4 regions of the Bacillus sp. 1NLA3E genome follow, and region 2 is predicted to be linked to each of the others. Evidence: riboswitches for the same ligand, from Rfam matches in the RefSeq annotation. Region 2 holds a riboswitch; each other region holds the start of a gene.

Region 1 (3,189 bases), 2.2 Mb from region 2:
CACAATTCCCTTAATATAAGGATCATCAAGGTAATTAGTTAAAGCAACGTCACACCAACGCATTGTTCCATTCTTATGTCTAATTCTAAGTTGGCGATTGATTGGAGCATCTGTTATTTTTGCAAATCTCTTGAGAAAGGACTTTTCTCTAACAATTTCTTTTTCATCCAAATACATTAAAATATTTGAACCCAATGTATCAGTGGTTTTATACCCTAAAACTCGCTCAATAGCAGGATTTTGATAAGTAATCACGCCTAAATGGTCGATAATCCCTACCGCATCATAGGAGTATTTAGTTAGTGCACTTAATTGTTTGTCTTTTAGGGCAAGTTGGAATTCCAACTCTTTCTTTTCGGTAATGTCCTCTCTAAGTGCTACAAATTGATGAGGAGTACCAGACTCGCCTAATAACGGAATAATCCTCATTCGAACCCAAACATGGTCCCCATCCTTTTTTCTGTTCTTTACATCGCCTCGCCAGATTTTCCCAGAAAGTATAGTGTCCCACATTTCTTTAAAAAATTCGCTTGAGTGGTAACCAGCGTTAAATATTTTAGTATGAACACCGATTAGTTCATCAGGCTGGTAATGAATTAACTCGTAACAACTGCTATTTACATACAAGATGTAGCCATCAATATTTGTAATGACAATATTTATCGATTGATCGACTGCATAGCGAATTTTTTCATTTAGTTGGCTCAGTGCCAGGCTATTTTGTGGGAAAATGTTACAAAAATCATCTAACTTGTCAGTACTTAAGTGTCTGTTGGAATCGTTTTCATTAGTGTTGAAATGACTTTGCTGCTTTGATTCAATTAGATAGAATGATTCATCCTGGTTCATATAGTACCCCACAAAAATAATTTTTAATAATAATAAGTGTACAATATGGATTATTGATAAAATGTGAACATTTACCTTTAGTTTGAATAAAATGTGAACATTTACATCAGTGCAGGGGAGTTAGGAGATGAAGGTTTTTCCTCTTCTTTATGCTTAAATAACTGACATAATATTTTTATTTTGCTATAATAAGGATGTTTTATAATTGTCATAAACAAGAATGTAGGGGCACCGGTGTTGCCGGTTGAGATATTATCCACGAGATAATGACCCTTAGAACCTGATCTGGTTAACACCAGCGGAGGGAACATATTTAACAAAGCAATGTTTGTTAGTATGCGCCCTGGTTTTCACTAGGGCGTTTTTTTGTTTTGGAAAATAGTTCGTTCGCTGTACTGTTTGTTATCAGTACGAATACATAAGGAGGAAGTAAGGATGAAGAAATGGCTAGTTTTATTATTCGCAGCCTTGTTGATTACTGGCTGTAGTACGAGTAAAAAGGTTGACAATGCTCAACAGAAAAAACAAGACAAGCAGGATGCACTTAAAAAAGTGACAGTGGTATTGGATTGGACGCCAAATACAAACCATACAGGCTTATACGTGGCAAAGGAAAAAGGTTATTTTAAAGAGCAAGGTCTCGATGTAAAGATCATTATGCCAGGAGAAGCCGGTGCTGATCAGCTCGTAGCATCTGGTAAATCCCAATTCGGTGTTGGCTATCAAGAAGGGGTCACACAAGCTCGAATTCAGGGAGTTCCACTTGTTTCAATTGCGGCGGTCATTCAGCATAATACATCTGGTTTTGCATCACCAGCTGAAAAGAATATTAAGTCTCCGAAGGATTTTACCGGTAAGACTTACGGAGGATGGGGTTCTCCAGTTGAAAAATCGATAATTGAGTCTTTGATGAAAAAAGAAAATGCTGATGTAGGAAAAGTGAAAATTGTTAATATCGGAGACACTGATTTCTTTACCGCTATTAAAAAGGACGTTGATTTCTCCTGGATTTATTATGGCTGGGATGGAGTAGAAGCAGAGCTACGCGGTGAAAAAATTAACATGGTTTATTTAACAGACTACTCAGATAAACTCGATTATTACACACCTGTTTTGACGACAAACGAAAAAATGATATCAAAAAACCCTGAGACAGTAAGAGCATTTGTAAAAGCTTCTGCAAAAGGGTATGAATATGCCATTAAAAATCCGAGTGATGCAGCGGATATTTTAATAAAAGCAGCTCCAGATTTAGATCCAAAGCTTGTGAAAAAAAGTCAGGAGTGGTTAGCACCTAAATATCAAGATGATGCCACCCGTTGGGGTGAACAAAAACTTGAGGTATGGGAGAACTATGCTTCCTGGATGTTTGAAAATGGACTATTAGAAAAAGAATTAGATGCAAAAAAAGCATTTACGAATGAATTTTTACCTAAATAGGAGGGTTTATTGTGGCAAATGCACTTGTTAGTATCCAAATCTTACCGAAGCCAGCGGATGGTGGAGATGTAATTCCTTATGTTGATGAGGCGATACGCATCATTCAAGAATCGGGAGTTAAGTTTGAAGTCCATCCGTTAGAGACAACGATGGAAGGTGAGCTAACGCATTTATTTTCCATCATTGAAAAAATGAACGAGCGGATGATGGAAATAGACTGTAAAAATGTTATTTCACAAATAAAGGTTCTTTACCAACCATCAGGTATTACGATGGATACATTGACGGAAAAATACCGATGAAATATTTTCTTAGAAAAGGATGGAGACCGATTGCGGTTCTCCTTCTTTTGTTCGTTCTATGGGAATTGATCGTTGCTAAAGCCAAAATTCCAGTCTGGTTGCTTCCTGCCCCTTCAAAGATTTTGTCAGAGACGATATCTGGCTGGACGATGTTTTATCCTGATTTATTGTCAACGATTCAAATTTCTATCGAGGGATTTATGGTGGGAGCGGTCGTTGGGTTGGTGGTAGCGATATTATTGCACTTAGTTCCTTGGATTCGGGACTCGGTTTATCCGCTCCTTATATTATCGCAGAATGTTCCAATTATCGTTCTCGCACCGTTACTCGTGATTTGGTTTGGGTTTGGGCTATTGCCGAAAATAATCGTCATAACCCTTGTTTGCTTCTTTCCTATTACTGTGGCGACTTTAGATGGTTTAAAACAAGTACCTAAAGGATATAAACATTACATGTTAATGGCAGGTGCCAATAAATCACAATTATTTTGGAAGCTTGAGTGGCCATATGCACTTCCTACAATATTTTCAGGTTTAAAAATTTCAGCCACCTACAGTGTGATGGGGGCAGTTATTTCTGAATGGCTTGGAGCTGAAAA
Region 2 (3,189 bases):
CTGGAGCTGCAAATGAGGCAGAATGGTCCGCATTATATGCTCAATATAAAAAAGCTTACCCTGAGTTAGCAAATGAACTTGATTTAACTATTGAAGGTAAACTACCGGAGAATTGGGAACAACAATTACCAAAATATGAAGTGGGTAAAAAAATTGCCACTCGTTCTTCATCAGGCGATGCCATTAATGCTATTTCGCAAACAGTACCAGCGTTCTTTGGTGGATCTGCTGACCTTGCTGGTTCAAATAAAACCTATATGAAAAACAAAAATGATTTTAGTAAAGCTGATTACAGTGGGAAAAATATTTGGTTTGGTGTTCGCGAATTTGCGATGGGTGCAGCGATGAATGGGATTGCCTTGCATGGCGGTTTAAAAACATTTGGGGGTACGTTCTTTGTATTCTCGGATTACCTTCGCCCAGCCATTCGTTTGGCAGCGTTAATGAAATTACCGGTGACCTATGTGTTTACTCATGACAGTATCGCTGTTGGAGAAGACGGGCCTACTCATGAACCAATCGAACAATTAGCAGCATTGCGCTCGATTCCAGGATTATCAGTGATTCGTCCTGCTGACGGTAATGAATCTACGGCAGCATGGAAATTAGCAATCGAGTCCACTAATACACCAACAACACTTGTATTATCAAGACAGGATTTGCCTATTTTAGAAGGTGCCGTAGAAGATACTTATGAAAAAGTTTCAAAAGGTGCGTATGTTCTTTCTTCAAGTAAAAAGGAAACAGCAGATGCTATCCTAATCGCAACAGGATCTGAAGTGGAGTTGGCTGTTAAGGCCCAAGCAGCACTAGCAGAAAAAGGAATCGATGTTTCTGTAGTAAGCATGCCTTCATGGGATCGTTTTGAAGCTCAAACAGAAGAGTATAAAGAAACTGTTTTACCACGAGCGATTACTAAACGCTTGGCAATTGAAATGGGAGCTTCGTTTGGATGGCACCGCTATGTTGGCTTAGAAGGGAAAATATTGGGTATTGATACGTTTGGTGCATCCGCTCCTGGCGATCAAATTATTAAAGAATTCGGTTTCACAGTAGAAAACGTAATAACTAAAGTTGAGGAACTTTTATAGTAAATAATGAAAGATGGGAGTCTTGGTCATGTTGGAAAAACGCTATTTGATAACAAGTCATGCGGGGGTTCATGCTCGTCCAGCGACAATATTAGTAAGCTCCATGGCACCTTTCCAAGCCGAAGTTTCGCTTGAATATAAAGAGAAGAAAGTTAACTTAAAGTCCATTATGGGTGTCATGTCATTAGGAATTCCAGAAGGGGCCACGATTAAAATTGCTGCTGACGGAGTGGATGAAGTCCAAGCAATAGAAAAAATTGATGAAATCATCAAAGCTAACGAATTGGGTGAGTAGGCTCAATCGGCAAAGTGTATTAAAGTATGAAGATTTAGAATATAAAAGAAAATTGTTTACAGGAAAGATGATAAAAGCTATTATATTTACGACATGTAAAAATAATAAGTAACTACTAGGGGTGCCTTAAATAGGCTGAGAAAAAAACGGCAGCGTTTTTTAACCCTTCGGACCTGATCTGGATTAAACCAGCGTAGGAAAGTAGTGGAAATGTTTCTGTAATTCTTTCACTCACTAAAGCCAGGTCCTTATTGGATCTGGCTTTTTACTATTTTATAGGCTGTATTAAAGCTCAATGTCGATTTTTTGCACAATGTTGATTGGAGTGGAAGGCGCGAGACTCCTGCGGGAGCAGCGGGACAGGTGAGACCCCGCAGGCGCTTTAGCGCCGAGGAGGCTCACCGCCCGCCCCGCGGAAAGCGAAGCGCCTGGAACGGAAATCAACATTCTAGCATTCCTGTAGAACGTTATTTTTCGAGTTTGAAAAAAATAGGGCTCCTCAGTAAGATATGAGTAAGACACCACTCAAACTCAACCTTAAGGAGGAACCCTACTTTGAAGTTTAAAATGCAAAACAAACAAAATCAACTAATAGAAAGAATTTCCGTTAAACATCTTGTTGTTGGGATAGATATTGCTCAACAATTACATGTAGCCCGAGCTGTTAATTTCCGCGGAATTGTAGTTGGTGATCCACTTACATTTACTAATAATGAAGAAGGATTTTCTAGTTTATTAAAATGGATTAATAATCTTCAAAGAATAAACAATTTAGATGAATCTATTGTTGGGATGGAACCTACTGGACACTATTGGATTAATCTTTCAAAATGGCTTTTTAAGCATAATATTGAAGTGGTAACGGTAAATCCCTATTTAGTAAAAAGAAATAAAGAAAATCGTGATAATACTCAATCTAAAAGTGATAAAAAAGATGCTTTGGTTATAGCTGATATGGTGAAAAACGGTTACTACTCTGAGGTTAGGCCTACATCTGAGTCATTTGAAAAACTTAGGGTTCTTATGTCTAATCGTGATGTAGTTGTTAAGCGTCTCGTAAGTTCTACTAACCAATTAAATCGGTGGGTAGATATTGTATTTCCCGAACTCCGACAGGTGTTTAAAGATATTACCGCTAAAGGGGCAATTGCAACCCTTCGTCTATTCCCATCCCCTGTAGAATTAGGAACTATGGAGCCCGAGGAAGTAATAATGGGTTGGAAATCAATCATGAAGAGACAACCTGGTTTAAAAAAGGCACTATTACTCATTCAGGTAGCTGGAAAATCAGTTGGAACAAAGCAAGCACTTGATGCTTATAAATTTCATTTGGAACAATTATTAGAGGAATATGATTTAGCTTTAAAACAACTCGAAAGAGTGGAGGAACAAGTTACTGATGCTCTATTAAAGATCCCTTTCGCTTATAAATTACTTGCCATTAAAGGCATTAGTGTAATTTCATTGGCAGGTATTTTAGGTGAGGCAGGAGATTTAAGTGGTTTTTCTCATGGGAATTCTTTGCTTCGCCATGCTGGATTACACTTAGCTGAAGCAAGTTCAGGGAAGTGGAAAGGTCAAATTGTCATCTCTAAGCGAGGAAGGTCTAGACTACGACGTTTCCTATATTTAGCTACAATGAGTCTTGTAGCGAATAATCCGGAATTTAAAGCAATTCACTCCTATAATGTAAAAGTAAAAAAGATGAAGAAAATGAAGTCAATCATGAAATTGATTGGGAAACTTGCGAGGATTTTTGTGGGCATCGCTCGCCGAAATGAGTTCTACTGTCCTGAAAAAGTT
Region 3 (3,189 bases), 2.1 Mb from region 2:
ATTTAGCAAAATCAAACTCTGATTTCCTAATTTCCTTATTATACAAGAATAATTTGGTGAATCTACCTAATTTTGTGAATAAATTGCAAAAGAACAACTCTTCATTCATGAACAGTGAAAATCAAAGAGACCATTTTTCAGGAATAATCAATTTACTTTCAATAGATTTTTTGATTTCCTTGGTCATTTCTGATAGATTTCCCCGCCAGTTGCTCTAAACTCATCTGCCTTTTCTTTCAAACCTTCATCAATTACATTTTCATAGTCGAATCCTTTTTCCATCGCTATTCCTCGTATGTCATGTGAAATCCTCATACTGCAGAACTTCGGACCACACATCGAACAGAAATGGGCCGTTTTAGCACCTTCTGCTGGAAGAGTTTCATCATGGTACTCCATCGCTCTTTCCGGGTCAAGCGATAGATTAAATTGATCGCGCCAACGAAACTCAAATCTAGCCTTCGAAAGTGCGTCATCTCTCAATCTTGCACCCGGATGCCCTTTTGCTAAATCAGCAGCATGTGCAGCGATTTTATAGGTAATTACTCCAACTCTTACATCCTCTTTATTTGGCAAACCCAAATGTTCTTTAGGTGTCACATAACAAAGCATCGCTGTGCCAAACCAACCAATCATCGCCGCACCAATTGCAGACGTAATATGATCGTAGCCGGGGGCAATATCAGTTGTTAGTGGACCAAGTGTATAAAATGGAGCCTCGCCACAAATTTCCATTTGTTTATCGACATTCTCTTTGATTAAATGCATTGGTACGTGTCCAGGTCCTTCAATCATCACTTGAACGTCATGTTTCCATGCAAGCTTTGTCAGTTCACCTAATGTTTCTAATTCAGCAAATTGTGCTTCATCATTGGCATCGGCAATAGAACCCGGACGTAAACCGTCACCTAACGAGAACCCCACATCATACGCTTTCATGATTTCACAAATATCTTCGAAGTGTGTATATAGGAAGTTCTCCTTATGGTGGGCAAGGCACCATTGAGCCATGATTGAGCCACCTCGGGATACTATCCCGGTTACACGTTTTACTGTTAAAGGAATGTATCGTAAAAGAACCCCCGCATGGATCGTAAAATAGTCCACGCCTTGTTCCGCTTGCTCAATTAACGTATCCCGATACACTTCCCAAGTTAAATCCTCAGCGATGCCATTAACTTTTTCAAGTGCCTGATAAATTGGCACCGTTCCTACTGGTACTGGAGAATTTCGAATAATCCATTCTCGAGTGGTATGAATGTTTTTTCCAGTGGAGAGATCCATCATCGTATCTGCTCCCCAACGTGTGGCCCATCTCATTTTTTCCACCTCTTCTTCAATCGAAGAAGTGACAGCAGAGTTTCCGATATTTGCATTTATTTTCACATGGAAATTCCGACCAATAATCATCGGCTCACTTTCAGGATGATTTATATTTGCTGGGATAATCGCGCGCCCTTGAGCAACTTCATCGCGGACAAATTCAGGGTCTATATTTTCCCTTATCGCGATATATTCCATTTCGGGTGTTACAATTCCACGCCGTGCATAATGTAATTGCGTGACGTTACATCCTGTTTTTGCCCGTAAAGGTTTTCTTTTTAACCCCGGAAAGATTTCAGTATTTGCGAGAGATTCTTCTTTTTTATAGCCATTATCCTCTGGTTTTATATCACGACCAACATACTCTTCAACATCACCACGTTCAAGAACCCAATTGCGACGAAGCGGACTCAGTCCCTTCCTGATGTCTGCTAAATAGTCGGAGTCTGTGTAAGGTCCACTTGTGTCATAGACTCGAACTGGCAGATTTTCCTCTTCACCAATTGTTCCCGTTGTAGGACTTTGCGATATTTCTCGCATTGGAACTTGAATGTCTGGTCTAGTTCCCTCGACATACACTTTTTTACTTCCTGAAAAACTAGACAGGATTGATACGTTCATCTCACTTACTGATTTGTTCTCCATCATGGCATTCTCCCCTTTTTTTTAATAAAAAGGACAAAATCTAATTCATTTTCAGCATGAAAAAGCCGGCGTCTTGTTAAGACCCGGCGATGTTAGTATAAATTCAGAAATGACATTTTGCCATGACAAATTTAAGTTATGCTAACTTCCCCACGCTGGTATGAACCAGATCAGGTCCTGAGGGTTAAGAAACTTAGTCGCGTTTCTCTCTCAGCCCAACTTAATGGACACCCCTAGTCTTAATTTTGGAAATTGTTCAAAATTTACTATAAACTACTATCTAGAACTTGTAAACATATTTTCCCTAAAAAGTCCCTTTCACTATTTGTGTGAAAGAGCCCATTAATACATTTCCCCTATTAACTCTTTGAAAAATAAGAAAAACCGATTGAGAAACGTTTCCGTCCACCAATCGGTTTATTTCCAAATATTATGCGTTTTTGACCAATTTCATTTGAACTTGTGACTTTAAGATTCCAAATGGTTTTCCTACTGGTACTACAACGCGGCCTAAGTGGGCATTTAATACAGAAGCACCTGCTCCATATAAACCAAGGATAGAGATAGCCATTTCAGCAACCGCAGCAACCATGTGGGAAGTTTCTGGTGCGATTTCAAATGTAGTTAAAATTAACCCTACGAATAATACGTCTATTAAAACAAAAATCGAGAATAGAACTTTATGAGTTTCTAAGGCACCAACTGTCATGAAGAGGCTGAAGACTAAGTATCCAATAAAAGCAACGCCCAATTGCTTTGGATCCACTGTAGAAGCTAGTGTTTTACCGAAGACACCTAACTGAATTAACCAAGAAGTACCTACACCAATCCAAAATAATCCGTATGCTCCAAATGCAGTTTGTCCAAAAACATTGTTATTTTTGGCATCTTGAACACAAGCAAATAATTGTGCGAAACCTCCAAGAAATATCGCCCACGGTAAAATAAATGAAACACCTTCTGTTAAGCCTAATTTTTGAGTTGAAGCGACAAGAGTTACCATGGCAAGACCAAACATACCTAATGCGGATGGATCTGCTACCTGAATTTTAACGTTCGTATTGTTTTCCATATTTTTCCTCCTAATTATTAACATACTTAGATAAAATACTAGAGAATTAGAACGGCGCCAAATGCTGTAAAATAATGAAATATTATGTATTTTACTAGACTTGCCATTCCCTTTTGGTCAAATGGCATGACACGGATGGTTTAGGTTAA
Region 4 (3,189 bases), 2.2 Mb from region 2:
GGAATTATTAGAAGATTTATTCATGATTCGCGACAGCATATATCAGCATTACCCAAGTGGCCATGAATTAAAGCTTCTTCAAAAGTTAATCAGACAAGTTCAATTATTCGGCTTCCATTTGGCTACCCTCGATATAAGAAATCACAGCGGCGAACATGAAGTGGCGATAGCGGAAATCCTAAAGAAGGTTGGGATTACTGAAGCCTATCAACAACTTAATGAACAAGAGAAAGTGGATACATTACAAAACATTTTAATGGACCCAAGACCACTGTTACTCATTGATGAGGATTATTCAAAAGAAACTCAAGAAATTATCAACGTCTTCAAAATGATTAAAGATGCTCATCGGGAATTTGGAAAACGTTCTATCTCTGTTTATTTGATCAGCATGACTCAATCTGTAAGTGATTGTCTTGAGGTTTTGGTTTTAGCAAAAGAAGCAGGGATTAATCGCCTCCATGCTGACGGAACATCCGAAAGTAATTTAAATGTAGCCCCACTACTTGAAACGATTGATGATTTAATTGCAGGACCAAAAATCATGGAAACATTGTTTCAAATGCCAGTCTACCGAGAGCACCTCCACAAAATGGGGGATCAGCAGGAAATCATGCTTGGATATTCTGATGGAAGTAAAGACGGCGGTACCTTAACGGCGAACTGGAAGCTGTATAAAGCACAATTAGAGATCCATGAAACGGCGAAAAAGTATAAAATAGGGTTGAAATTTTTCCATGGCCGCGGTGGTTCATTAGGTCGTGGGGGTGGTCCACTTAGCAGAAGTATTTTTTCTCAGCCAGGTGAAACCCTTGGGGATGGCGTGAAAATAACCGAGCAAGGGGAAGTATTGTCTTCTCGTTATCTGGTTGAAGAAATTGCTTACCGCAGTTTAGAACAGGCAACATCCACCTTGTTGCTAGCGTCGGCTCATATTTCAAAAGAATCGGAGCAAGGGCATTCGCGCGATGAACGCTGGGTTGGAGCGATTGAAGATATATCAGACTTTTCGTTACGAAAATATCAGTCGCTTGTGTTTGAGGACCCGGATTTCTTGACTTATTTTACACAAGCCACTCCTTTAAACGAGCTAAAGGATCTAAACATTGGTTCGCGTCCAATGAGTCGCAAAAATGGTGGTAAATTTGAAGATTTGCGGGCGATTCCTTGGGTATTTGCTTGGACTCAAAGCCGCCAGTTATTTCCTGCTTGGTATGCAGCAGGTACAGGGTTAGAAAGTTTTGTTGCTAAAGATAGCTCAAATCTTCAGTTGCTGCAGCAAATGTATGAAGGATGGCCGTTTTTTCGCTCGACGATTGATAATTTGCAAATGGCTCTCATGAAGGCAGACATTCCCACCGCTAAAGAATATACTTCACTTGTTGAAGATAAAACGATTGTAGAACGCATTTTCAATAATATTGTAGAAGAATATAACAAGACAAAAGCCATACTCCTTAGAATAACAGGTGATAAAGAGCTACTCGATCATACACCGAACATTCAAGAATCCGTGTACCGCAGAAATCCGTATGTGGACCCGTTAAACTTTTTGCAGGTGGAATTGATCAAAGAGCTTAGGAAAGCTGACGAGATCGATGAGGGGCTGTTAACGGAAGTTTTGCTAACCATAAGTGGGATTGCAGCGGGGTTACGGAATACTGGTTGATGTCCAAAATCCCTTTGTATTTTGAAACTTGAATTTTAAAATATTGATGCTAAAGAGATAATGCTTGAAAGATGTGAAAATTGTGTTATTGTAATAACTAATTAAATATTTCCACACTGGGGGTGCCGGGTAATGGCCGGCTGAGATAAAGATCCAAAAGTCTTTGACCCTTTTACTTGATCTGGTTAATACCAGCGTAGGGAAGTGTATCCAATTATGAATACATGCGCAGATTCCTATTGCTGGAGTCTGCTTTTTTTGACTCCAAAAATAGTGCTTTTTTCTACCTCCCAGTGTGACAATATGGGGAGGTTTTTTTTTGAGAAAGACACAAAAATTAACAATGACAGCGATGATGATTGCAATTGGAACACTAACTAGCAATGTGTTTTTTATCCCGATTGGCTTTACCAAAGTGTTTCCAATCCAACATTTTATGAATGTTTTGTCCGCGGTTTTACTAGGCCCATATTACGCTGTAGCTCAAGCACTATGCGTTTCTATTTTAAGAAACTTAATGGGAACAGGGTCTATTTTTGCTTTTCCGGGAAGTATGATAGGGGCATTTTTGGCAGCGTTTTTATTTAAAAAGACAAACAAGATAGTGATGGCTTTTGTTGGTGAAGTGATCGGTACAGGTATCATTGGGGCAATGGTCTGCTATCCGGTTGCGACCCTTTTACTCGGAAAAGAGGCCAGTCTGTTTGGCTTTATCCCCGCGTTTATTTTTAGCTCAATCGCTGGGGCTTTGATCGGGTATACCCTTTTGAAAATTTTCTTGAGAAATCCGGCAACAGCGAAAGTTATTAATGCTGCAAACACTGAGTTGAAAAACTAGAAATTTATTTTAATAAGGCTGTGTTAAAGCTTAATGTTGATTTTTTGCGAAATGTTGATTGGAGTGGAAGGCGTGAGACTCCTGCGGGAGTAGCGGGACAGGTAAGACCCCGCAGGCGCTTTAGCGCCGAGGAGGCTCACCGCCCGCCCCTAAGGTTCGCGAAGCGCCTGGAACGGAAATCAACATTCTAGATTAACAGAGCCTTTAATAAAAGGAGATGTAAAGGTGAATGATCTTCAAACAATCATTGAACAGGTCGAAGAGCGGAGCGATGAGTTAATTGGTTTATTGGAGAAATTAATTTCCTTTAAAACACCAGCACCTCCAGCCAGAAATACAAAGGATGCCCAAATGTTTGTGGCTGACTATTTAAAGGAATTAGGATTTGAAATTGATATGTGGGATCTTTATCCTAATGATCCCAATGTTGTTGGATTGCTTACAGGGACGGATTCAGCCCATTACAAAAGCTTGATAATAAATGGACATATCGATGTGGCAGAAGTCAGTGAGGATGAAAAATGGGAAGGGGATCCTTTTACCGCGATAGTAAAAGACGATGTTGTTATAGGTCGTGGTGCAGCAGACATGAAGGGAGGACTTGCTGGGGCTTTATTTGCGATTAAATTGCTTCGTGAATTCGGAGTTGAGTTGCCTGGGAATTTACTATTTCAGTCGGTTA

What was found. Region 2 has a riboswitch for thiamine pyrophosphate ahead of B1NLA3E_RS19160 (IS110 family transposase). Riboswitches for the same ligand answer to the same signal wherever they lie in the genome.
Region 1: linked by a shared signal. The riboswitch ahead of B1NLA3E_RS08440 (ABC transporter substrate-binding protein) and the one ahead of B1NLA3E_RS19160 (IS110 family transposase) in region 2 are both predicted to bind thiamine pyrophosphate.
Region 3: linked by a shared signal. The riboswitch ahead of thiC (phosphomethylpyrimidine synthase ThiC) and the one ahead of B1NLA3E_RS19160 (IS110 family transposase) in region 2 are both predicted to bind thiamine pyrophosphate.
Region 4: linked by a shared signal. The riboswitch ahead of thiW (energy coupling factor transporter S component ThiW) and the one ahead of B1NLA3E_RS19160 (IS110 family transposase) in region 2 are both predicted to bind thiamine pyrophosphate.

The regions. Positions count from the first base shown of each region.
Region 1 covers NC_021171.1:1,751,661-1,754,849, forward strand. Annotated here, with positions in the region: gene B1NLA3E_RS08435 (sensor domain-containing protein) at 1-849, opposite strand, end outside; TPP riboswitch at 1,064-1,173, shown strand; gene B1NLA3E_RS08440 (ABC transporter substrate-binding protein) at 1,285-2,289, shown strand; gene B1NLA3E_RS08445 (thiamine-binding protein) at 2,301-2,591, shown strand; gene B1NLA3E_RS08450 (ABC transporter permease) at 2,588-3,189, shown strand, end outside.
Region 2 covers NC_021171.1:3,981,473-3,984,661, reverse strand. Annotated here, with positions in the region: gene tkt (transketolase) at 1-1,091, shown strand, start outside; gene B1NLA3E_RS19165 (phosphocarrier protein HPr) at 1,120-1,386, shown strand; TPP riboswitch at 1,494-1,603, shown strand; gene B1NLA3E_RS19160 (IS110 family transposase) at 1,942-3,189, shown strand, end outside.
Region 3 covers NC_021171.1:1,832,355-1,835,543, reverse strand. Annotated here, with positions in the region: gene thiC (phosphomethylpyrimidine synthase ThiC) at 184-1,968, opposite strand; TPP riboswitch at 2,099-2,213, opposite strand; gene B1NLA3E_RS08825 (acetate uptake transporter) at 2,399-3,040, opposite strand.
Region 4 covers NC_021171.1:1,802,059-1,805,247, forward strand. Annotated here, with positions in the region: gene ppc (phosphoenolpyruvate carboxylase) at 1-1,669, shown strand, start outside; TPP riboswitch at 1,778-1,889, shown strand; gene thiW (energy coupling factor transporter S component ThiW) at 1,989-2,507, shown strand; gene B1NLA3E_RS08695 (acetylornithine deacetylase) at 2,733-3,189, shown strand, end outside.